Regions from separate parts of the Arthrobacter sp. SDR-2R genome, predicted to be linked through region 2. Evidence: predicted binding sites of a transcription regulator. Region 2 holds the regulator's gene; the other holds the start of a gene.
What was found. The regulator Rex, encoded in region 2, represses fermentation and respiration genes when NADH is low (regulators of the CRP and FNR family bind a similar motif). The targets are predictions, from matches to a motif close to CTTGTGAANNNNTTCACAAG.
Positions count from the first base shown of each region.

Region 1 (4,930 bases), 1.7 Mb from region 2:
CACGGAGCCCTTTTCGGCGTCCTGGCCGGTGACCACCGGAAGGCTTCCCTTGGCGTAGCCGCCGGTGCTGGTGAGGGCGGAGATGATGCCGATGGACAGGCCGTCGTACGGGGAAAGGACGCCGTTCAGCTTGGTGCCCGAGCTGTAGGCGGAGGTGATGATGTCCTCCATGCGCTTCTGCGCCACGGGTGCCTGCCAGCGAAGGATGGCGGCCTGCTCAAACTTGGTCTGGCCGCTGGGGACCTTCAGGGTGCCGGCATCCATGTAGGGCTTGAGGGTGTCCATGGCGCCGGTCCAGAAGAAGTTGGCGTTGTTGTCGTCCGGGCTTCCGGCGAAAAGTTCGATGTTGAAGGGGCCCTTGCCGTCCACCTTCTTGCCGCTCGCGTCGACCAGCCCCAGGCCGGTCAGCAGCGAGGTGGCCTGCTGGACGCCCACGGTGTAGTTGTCGAACGTGGTGTAGTAGTCCACGTTCGGAGTGCCGTTGATAAGGCGGTCGTAGGCGATGACCTTGACGTTCTGCTCCTTGGCCTTGGCCAGGACGTCGGTCAGGGTGGTGCCGTCGATGGCAGCGATGATCAGGGCCTTGGCGCCCTTGGTCAGCATGTTTTCGATCTGCGAGACCTGCGTGGGGATGTCGTCGTTGGCGAACTGGAGGTCCGTCTTGTAGCCGAGGTCTTTCAGGGACTTCTCAACATTGGCGCCGTCGGCGATCCACCGTTCAGATGTCTGGGTTGGCATCGAGATGCCAACCAGCGAGTCGCTGGGCTTCGCTGCGCCGCTGGATTCGCTGGTTCCGCCACGGGAGCCGCAACCGGTGGCTCCCACGGTCAGGGCGAGGACAAGGGCCACCGCGCCCATGAGTTTTTTGATTCTCACCATAATCTCCTTCCGCGGCAGCATTGCCGCGAAGTGTTGTTGGGCCGGGAAGCAACGGTGCTCCCGGTCCTGGCCACATGGTTGATGTGTCGGTTCAATATAGACTGATTTGTGAACGCTAACAAGAGCCTTCTCCCGGAAACTCCGAAATCTTTCGATGGCATTGACTTCTTCTTTGTTAGCGTTCACACTTGCTGCAGCACTTAGCTCGACCCTGACCCTACAAAACCGGTAATGAGGCCGCTTGCCTCCCGGATGGAGGCAACCCCATGCCAGATGCGCTATTTACTTCCAGCTCCGACCCCCGCCACGACCACTGCGTGGTCGGCGTGGACTTCGGGACCCTGTCCGGCCGCGCCGTGGTGGTGCGGGTCCGCGACGGCAAGGAGCTTGGGAGCGCCGTCCATGAATATCCCCATGCGGTGGTGACCGGCTCCCTGCCCGGTGACGTGGCGGGCGACGACGGCACGCGGCTTCCCGGCGAATGGGCGCTTCAGGTGCCCAACGACTACCGGGACGTCCTGCGCACCGCCGTTCCTGCCGCGGTGGCTGACGCGGGGATCGACCCGGCCGCCGTCGTCGGCATTGCCACCGACTTCACCGCCTGCACCATGGTGCCCGTGAAGGCCGATGGCACGCCGCTGAACGAATTGCCGGGCTATGCCAACCGCCCGCATGCCTACGTGAAGCTCTGGCGCCACCACGCCGCCCAGGGGCAGGCCGACCGGATCAACCGGCTGGCGGCCGAACGCGGCGAAGACTGGCTTCCGCGGTACGGCGGCCTGATCTCGTCCGAGTGGGAATTCGCCAAAGGCCTGCAGCTGCTGGAAGAGGACCCGGAGGCCTACGCCGAAATGGACCACTGGGTGGAGGCGGCCGACTGGATCGTCTGGCAGCTGTGCGGCCGCTACGTCCGCAACGCCTGCACCGCCGGCTACAAGGGCATCTACCAGGACGGGCGGTACCCCTCGGAGGATTTCCTGGCCGCCCTGAATCCGGACTTCAAGGACTTTGTCAGTTCCAAGCTGGAGCACACGATCGGGCGGCTGGGGGACGCCGCAGGGACCCTGACGGCGGAGGCTGCAGCCTGGACCGGGCTGCCGGAGGGCATCGCCGTGGCCGTGGGAAACGTTGACGCCCACGTCACTGCCCCTGCTGCCAAGGCCGTGGAATCCGGCCAGCTGGTGGCTATCATGGGCACCTCCACCTGCCATGTGATGAACGGCAGCGAACTGCGTGAAGTGCCGGGAATGTGCGGGGCAGTGGACGGCGGCATCGTGCCCGGCCTGTGGGGTTACGAGGCCGGTCAGTCCGGTGTGGGGGACATCTTCGGCTGGTTCACCAGGTACGGCGTCCCGCCCGAATACCATGAGGCTGCCGGGGACGCGGGGCTGGGAATCCACGAGTACCTCACCGGACTGGCGTCGCGGCAGGCCATCGGGGAGCACGGCCTGATCGCGCTCGACTGGCACTCGGGCAACCGCTCGGTGCTGGTGGACCACGAGCTGTCCGGCATCGTGGTGGGCCAGACCCTTGCCACCCGGCCCGAGGACACCTACCGTGCCCTGCTGGAAGCCACGGCCTTCGGAACCCGCACCATCGTGGACGCGTTCCGCGACGCCGGGGTTCCGGTCAGGGAATTCATCGTGGCCGGTGGCCTGCTCAAGAACAGGCTGCTGATGCAGATCTACGCGGACGCCACCGGCCTGCAGCTGTCCACTATCGGCTCGGAGCAGGGCCCGGCCCTGGGATCGGCCATCCACGCCGCCGTGGCCGCGGGTGAATACGCGGACATCCGGGAAGCCGCCGCCGCCATGGGCGCCGAACCCGGCGAGGTCTACACGCCGATCCCGGAAAACGTTGCCGCGTACGAGGAACTGTTCCAGGAATACAAGGCACTGCACGACTACTTTGGCCGCGGCGGCAATGACGTGATGCACCGGCTCAAGGCCATCCAGCGCAAAGCCGCCCGGGCCAGCCTGCCCGGCTCCGCCGCCGAACCTGCCGTGGGGGTCTCCGCATGAGCACCGACACCGGGATCCTGGAAACCATCGCCCGGATCCGGGAGGACGTGTGCGCCCTGCACGCTGAGTTGACGCGCTACGAACTGGTGGTGTGGACCGCAGGCAACGTTTCCGCCCGGGTGCCGGGCACCGACCTCATGGTTATCAAGCCCTCCGGGGTCGCCTACCAGGACCTGACCCCGGAGCAGATGATCGTGACGGACCTGCACGGCATGCCCGTCAGGGGCACCAACGTCGGTGGCGGCGGGACCGTGGACTGGGGCAACCCGCCGCTGTCGCCGTCGTCGGACACCGCAGCGCACGCCTACGTGTACCGGCACATGCCGGAGGTGGGGGGCGTGGTGCACACCCACTCCACCTACGCCACTGCCTGGGCTGCCCGGGGGGAGGCCATTCCGTGCGTGCTGACCATGATGGGCGATGAGTTCGGCGGCTCCATCCCGGTGGGCCCATTCGCGCTGATCGGGGACGACTCGATCGGCCACGGGATCGTGGAGACGCTGAAGAACTCCAATTCACCGGCGGTCCTGATGCAGAACCACGGCCCCTTCACCATCGGCAAGGACGCCCGCTCCGCGGTGAAGGCCGCCGTGATGTGCGAGGAAGTGGCCCGCACCGTCCACATCTCCCGCCAGCTGGGCGAACCGCTGCCCATCGACCAGGGCTCCATCGACTCCCTCTATGCCCGCTACCAGAACGTCTACGGCCAATAAACAACACAGGCCAGTAATCCACGGCGCCGTCATTACACAACTTCCCAGGAGAATCCATGAGCACCGCAGCAAGCACCTCCCTCGACGGCTACGAGGTCTGGTTCCTCACCGGCAGCCAGCACCTGTACGGGGAGGAGGTCCTCAAGCAGGTGGCCGCCCAGTCGCAGGAGATCGCCAACCAGCTCAACGCCAATTCCGCCGTCCCGGTCAAGATCGTCTGGAAGCCGGTCCTCACCGATTCGGATGCCATCCGGCGCACCGCCCTGGAGGCGAACGCCGATGATTCGGTGATCGGTGTGACCGCCTGGATGCACACGTTCAGCCCGGCCAAGATGTGGATCCAGGGCCTGGACCTGCTGCGTAAGCCCCTGCTGCACCTGCACACCCAGGCCAACCGGGACCTGCCGTGGGCGGACATCGACTTCGACTTCATGAACCTGAACCAGGCCGCGCACGGCGACCGCGAGTTCGGGTACATCCAGTCCCGCCTGGGCATCGCCCGGAAGACCGTCGTCGGGCATGTCTCCAACCCCGAGGTGGCACGCCAGGTGGGCTCCTGGCAGCGCGCCGCCGCCGGCTGGGCCGCCGTCCGCACCCTTAAGCTGACACGCTTCGGGGACAACATGCGCAACGTCGCCGTCACCGAAGGCGACAAGACCGAGGCGGAGCTGCGCTTCGGCGTCGCCGTGAACACCTGGTCCGTCAACGAGCTCGCGGACGCCGTGCACGGCGCGGCGGAGGCCGACGTCGACGCGCTGGTGGCGGAATATGCGGACCTTTACGACGTGGTGCCGGAGCTCCGCGCAGGCGCGGCCAGGCATGAATCGCTGCGGTACGGCGCCCGGATCGAGCTGGGCCTGCGCAGCTTCCTGGAGGGCAACGGCTCCGCCGCGTTCACCACCTCCTTCGAGGACCTGGGCGCCCTGCGGCAGCTTCCCGGCCTTGCGGTCCAGCGGCTCATGGCCGCCGGCTTCGGCTTTGGCGCCGAAGGCGACTGGAAGACCGCCATCCTGGTGCGCGCCGCGAAGGTGATGGGTGCCGGCCTGCCCGGCGGTGCCTCCCTGATGGAGGACTACACGTACCACCTGGAGCCCGGGTCCGAGAAGATCCTGGGCGCCCACATGCTGGAAGTTTGCCCCTCCCTCACGGCGTCGAAGCCGCGCCTGGAAATCCACCCGCTGGGCATCGGCGGCAAGGAGGACCCGGTCCGCCTGGTGTTCGACGCCGATGCCTCCCCGGGCGTCGTCGTCGCCCTGTCCGACATGCGGGACCGTTTCCGCCTGGTAGCCAACGCCGTCGACGTCGTTCCCCTGGACC
Region 1 covers NZ_CM173231.1:4,064,777-4,069,706, reverse strand. Annotated here, with positions in the region: gene chvE (multiple monosaccharide ABC transporter substrate-binding protein) at 1-879, opposite strand, end outside; gene araB (ribulokinase) at 1,146-2,900, shown strand; gene AC3ANU_RS18770 (L-ribulose-5-phosphate 4-epimerase) at 2,897-3,613, shown strand; gene araA (L-arabinose isomerase) at 3,670-4,930, shown strand, end outside.
Region 1: the regulator Rex is predicted to act here: its motif matches at 985-1,004, upstream of araB (ribulokinase).

Region 2 (4,930 bases):
ATGAACATCTAGAGTATCTTTTTAGGTGGTTGGTGGATGGCTCAGCATCGTAACACCGCATTGGCACGTACCTGGGGTCACTGTTGTCCATCCGTCAGCAAAGGAAAATAGGGAAATGTCGGCAGAACAGAACTTCTCCAACGCGAAGTTCCTGACCGTGGCTGAAGTAGCCGAGGTCATGCGGGTCTCCAAAATGACTGTTTACCGGCTGGTCCACTCCGGCGAAATGCCGGCGGTGCGCTTCGGCCGCTCCTACCGGGTCCCCGAAAACGCCGTCGAACAGTACCTCAGGGGTGCTGTCGTGGAAGGCCACACCGAAACCGCCTGAGGCTGCCTGTCCTGAGCGGCTCCCGATAAGCGGTACCCTGTTAAGGAACGTTTTACGTCATTGTAAGAATCTGTCAGTTGTTCAGTTCGTAGCTTTGTCCACGGACATTCTCCATCAGACAGGTACTGCATCTAGTTTGTAAGGAACTTTCGTGGGTTCAGTTATTAAGAAGCGTCGCAAGCGTATGGCCAAGAAGAAGCACCGCAAGCTGCTTCGCAAGACCCGTCACCAGCGCCGCAACAAGAAGTAGCGATACTTCAAGCAGCGTGGAAATGCCCGTCGCCTTCCAAGGTGGCGGGCATTTCGTTTAACCCGGCAAGAGGTAAGAATTATGCCCGCGGGCCGCGGATGCGGGCGAAGCCCTTCCAGAGGCCGTAGATGGCCCCGCCGAAGGTGGCCGCCTTGAGTCCCAATGTCGCGGCACGGCGGCCTGCGCGGAAATCGTAAACCGGCCAGTTGCGGTCGCGGGCGTGGCGGCGCAGCCTGGCGTCCGGATTGATGGCCACCGGATGGCCCACCAGCGACAGCAGCGGGACGTCGTTGTAGGAGTCGCTGTAGGCCCAGCAGCGCTTGAGGTCCAGGCCCTCATCGTCGGCGATGGCCTGCACGGCCACGGCCTTGGCCGAGCCGTGCAGGATGTCTCCCACCAGCCGCCCGGTGTACAGGCCGTCCGAGACCTCGCCCACGGTCCCCAGGGCTCCGGTCAGTCCCAGCCGGGTGGAGATTACGGTGGCCACTTCGATGGGGGTGGCTGTCACCAGCCAGACGCGGCGGCCCACCCTCAGGTGCTGTTGCGCCAGCGCTTTGGTGCCGGGCCAGATCCGGGACGCGATCATCTCGTCATAGACTTCTTCGCCCAGCGCCTTGATGTCATCCACACTGATGCCCACGGCCAGGGTCAGGGCCGAGTCCCGGACGGCATGGACATCGTCCATGTTCTCGCCGCGGGCCACAAACTTGAACTGCTTCCAGGCCATACCCGCCGCCTGCCTCAGGGTGAAGGCTCCCCGCTGGTGCATCTTGCGGGCCACATGGAACAGGCTGGCACCCCGCATCAGGGTGTTGTCCACATCGAAGAACGCCGCCTCGCCGGGCTGCGGCGCAGCAACCGGCCGTGTGACTACGGCGACGTATTTCTCCTGGGGCATGGAGTTGAGTCTAGTCAATCCACTGGCCCGCCGCCGTCGGCGTCAGCCTCACGCCGGGAACGGCGATACCGTTAAGCCATGGCTACACCCCGCGTCGTCCTGGTCACCAAAGCTGACTGCCACCTTTGTGAGGAGGCGCGCGACGCCGTCGGCCGGGTCACTGCCTCATTGGGCCTTACCTGGAGCGAAGAGCTGGTGGACAACCAGCCTGAACTGCGGGAGCGCTACGCCGAAGAGATCCCGGTGGTCCTGGTGGACGGCGTGCAGCGCGACTTCTGGAAGATCGACGAGGTCCGGCTGGCACGCGTGCTGCAGCGCGCCATGGGCCGGTAGGGCAGTGGCGGCAGTTTCTGATGGTCCTGGTTTTGAAGGCATGAGCGGCAGGGACCTAGAGTGGACTCACAACGCGACGCAAGGGAGGTGCGGGTGACATCCCTGGGTTCTTCGCCCCAGTCTGTCCCGGACCTTCCGGATGCCACGGGCGCACTGACCAAGCAGATACCTCCTGCCGCCGTGGCCCGGCTCACCATCTACCTCCGTGCCCTGAACACATTGCTGTCCGAGGGCGTGGAGCGCGTTTCCTCCGAATCCCTGGCAGAAGCCTCCGGCGTCAGTTCTTCAACCCTCCGCAAGGACCTGTCCCATGTGGGGTCCTATGGCACCAGGGGCGTCGGTTATGAGGTGCAGTACCTCAGCCGCCACATCGCCGCCGCGCTCGGACTGACCCACGACTGGAAAGTGGCCATTGTGGGCGCCGGCAACTTGGGCAAGGCGCTGGCACGCTACGGCGGCTTTGAGTCGCGCGGGTTCGATGTGGTGGCCATCTTCGACGCAGACCAGATGGTGGTGGGCAACGAGGTGGGATGGCTGCGCGTCAGCGACGTGGCAGACCTGGAGACCGTCCTGCACCGCACCGGGGCCAACATGGTGGTCCTGGCCCTTCCCGCGGCCGTCGCGCAGGGCGTTTGCGACCGTGTGGTGGCGGCAGGCGTGCGCAGCGTGCTGAGCTTTGCACCCGTGATGCTGCAGGTTCCCGAAGGGGTCAATCTTCGCAAGGTGGACATGGCCACTGAACTCCAGATCCTGGCCTACCACGCCCAGCGGGCCCAGACGCCCGGGCAGACGGCCTAGGGTTTCCCTGGAAGTTTTCCCCCGGCCCAAGTCTTGGCGGACCCGTTAAAGCAGGTGGCCCGGGATGCGAATGATGCATCCCGGGCCGCGTGCAGTGTCAGCGGGCGGAGTGGCTACCGCCCGTAGGGGTTGCCGAAGCCGCCCGAATAGGGGTTGGCGAAAGGCTGCTGCTTCCGGAAGTACGGGGCGGCTGCCGGAAGGTAGAGCAGCACGATGGCCGCAATTCCCAGGAGCGTTCCGATGGTGGCAAAGCTGGGGGGACCAAAGAGTCCGAAGACGGACAGTGCAGCGAAGACCGTTCCCAGGATGCGGGCCCAGTTCTTGCCCTTTCGGACGAAGAAGGCCACCAGCAGGTAGAGGGCCACGCCAATGATCGCGAACACCACCAGGGTGCCGGCGATGACCCCCTTAATGTCGTCATAGGTGACTCCACTGGCGCCTCCGGCCGCCATCTGGTCCTCGAATGTCCGCCGGAACACCGGATCATCCAGCTGCGTCAGCCCGGTCAGCAGGGAGATCACGAAGATCACTGCCGACGCGATCAACAGCCAGAACGAGATGTTCACCAGCTGCGGGACGCCGTTGCCTCCGGCCGGCTGCGGCTGCTCCGACGGGTACTGGCCGTAGGGGGACTGCCCGTAGGGCGGCTGGCCGTACTGGGGTGCATTCTGCCCGAACTGGGCGCCATACTGCGGCGGGTTCTGGCCGTAGCCCGGGGCCTGCGGCGCATTCTGGCCGTACTGGGGCTGGTTTTGGCCGTACTGCGGCGCTGCCGGCGGCTGGTTCTGGCCGTACTGGGGCGCGTTCTGCCCATATTGCGGGGCGTTCTGGCCATACTGCGGCGCATTCTGCCCGTAGCGGGGCTGCTGCTGGTCTCCGGACTGGGGGCTGCCGGCCTGTTCATGCCCCGGCTGGTCGTTGCTGGGGTCTTGGGGCGACGGGGGCGGGACGGGAGGAGTACTCATGGCGTTCCTTCTGCAGGTCGGGATCCGGGTAGGCTGCCGGGAATCAGTCCTCTGCCTTCCCCCAGCATGGCTTAAGTCCACCGTACCCCCGGCGGGCGGCGTTGTGGGTGATTCAGCGGGTATTGGCGCAGGTGGTTGCCGTTAAACAGGGAACCCCGGCGCCAGGCCGGGGAGGCCTGGCGCCGGGGTTGTGCCCTGGCGGGCGGAACTACGCTGCGGGGGCGATGAAGGCGAGTTCAAGGTTGATGGCAACCTTGTCGCTGACCAGCACGCCGCCGGCTTCCAGGACGGCGTTCCAGGTGAGGCCGAAGTCCTTGCGGCTGATGGTGGTCTCGGCGGAGACGCCGGCGCGGGTGTTGCCGAACGGATCAACGGCAACACCGTTGAATTCGGTTTCCAGGGTCACCGGGCGGGTGACACCCTTGATGGTCAGGTCGCCGGTGAGCTCGTAGCTGTTGCCCTTGGCCACCAGGCCGTTGGATACGAAGGAGATCTCGGGAAACTTCTCCACATCGAAGAAGTCCTCGCCCTTGACGTGGCCGTCGCGGTTGGCGTCGCCGGAGTCGAAGCTGGCGGTCTGGATGGTGGCGTTGATCCTGGACTCAGCCACATCCTGGCCCAGGTCCAGCGTGGCGGCGGCCTCTTTGAACTGGCCGCGGACCTTGCTGATGCCGGCGTGCCGGACAGTGAAGCCGATCTCGCTGTGGGAGTTGTCCAGGGTCCAGGTGCCGGTGGTGACGTCTGCGGGAAGTGCCATGATGTTGCTCCTTGTAAAGGTGTATGTACTGAGGTCCTGCCGTTGAACCTTCATCTGTTGAAGCCTCAACTAACTTGCTGCATCCAGTATAAACATGCATTTGCATGTTTTGTTCCCGTCCACGGAACATTTCTTCAAAAACTTAAGTTCTACTCTTTGTAGAAGGAGCGGCCCGAGATTTCGGATCGCACGCCATCTTTGAGAAACTGGTAAACATGCCCCAAGCCACTGTCCATCTGCTCCGCCACGGCGAGGTCCATAACCCCGAGGGCGTTCTCTATGGGCGGCTTCCCGAATTCCACCTCTCCGAACTGGGGCAGGAGATGGCCCGGACGCTAGCCGAATACTTCCGGCAGCGCGCCGAACGCGGCGCCCGCATCACCTACCTGGCCGCCTCCCCACTGGACCGCGCGCAGGAAACGGCGCGGCCGACGTCGGAAGCCCTGCAGCTGCAGGTCCACACCGACGAGCGGATCATCGAAGCGGAAAACTACTTTGAGGGCATGAAGGTCACCAAGGCCGAACTCCGCCGGCCCAGGCACTGGCCGCACCTGGTCAACCCGCTGCGCCCCTCCTGGGGCGAACCGTACAAGGAGCAGGC
Region 2 covers NZ_CM173231.1:1,325,059-1,329,988, forward strand. Annotated here, with positions in the region: gene AC3ANU_RS06090 (helix-turn-helix domain-containing protein) at 116-328, shown strand; gene AC3ANU_RS06095 (30S ribosomal protein bS22) at 480-578, shown strand; gene AC3ANU_RS06100 (HAD family hydrolase) at 658-1,476, opposite strand; gene AC3ANU_RS06105 (glutaredoxin family protein) at 1,555-1,809, shown strand; gene AC3ANU_RS06110 (redox-sensing transcriptional repressor Rex) at 1,903-2,607, shown strand; gene AC3ANU_RS06115 (hypothetical protein) at 2,721-3,572, opposite strand; gene AC3ANU_RS06120 (YceI family protein) at 3,781-4,329, opposite strand; gene AC3ANU_RS06125 (histidine phosphatase family protein) at 4,545-4,930, shown strand, end outside.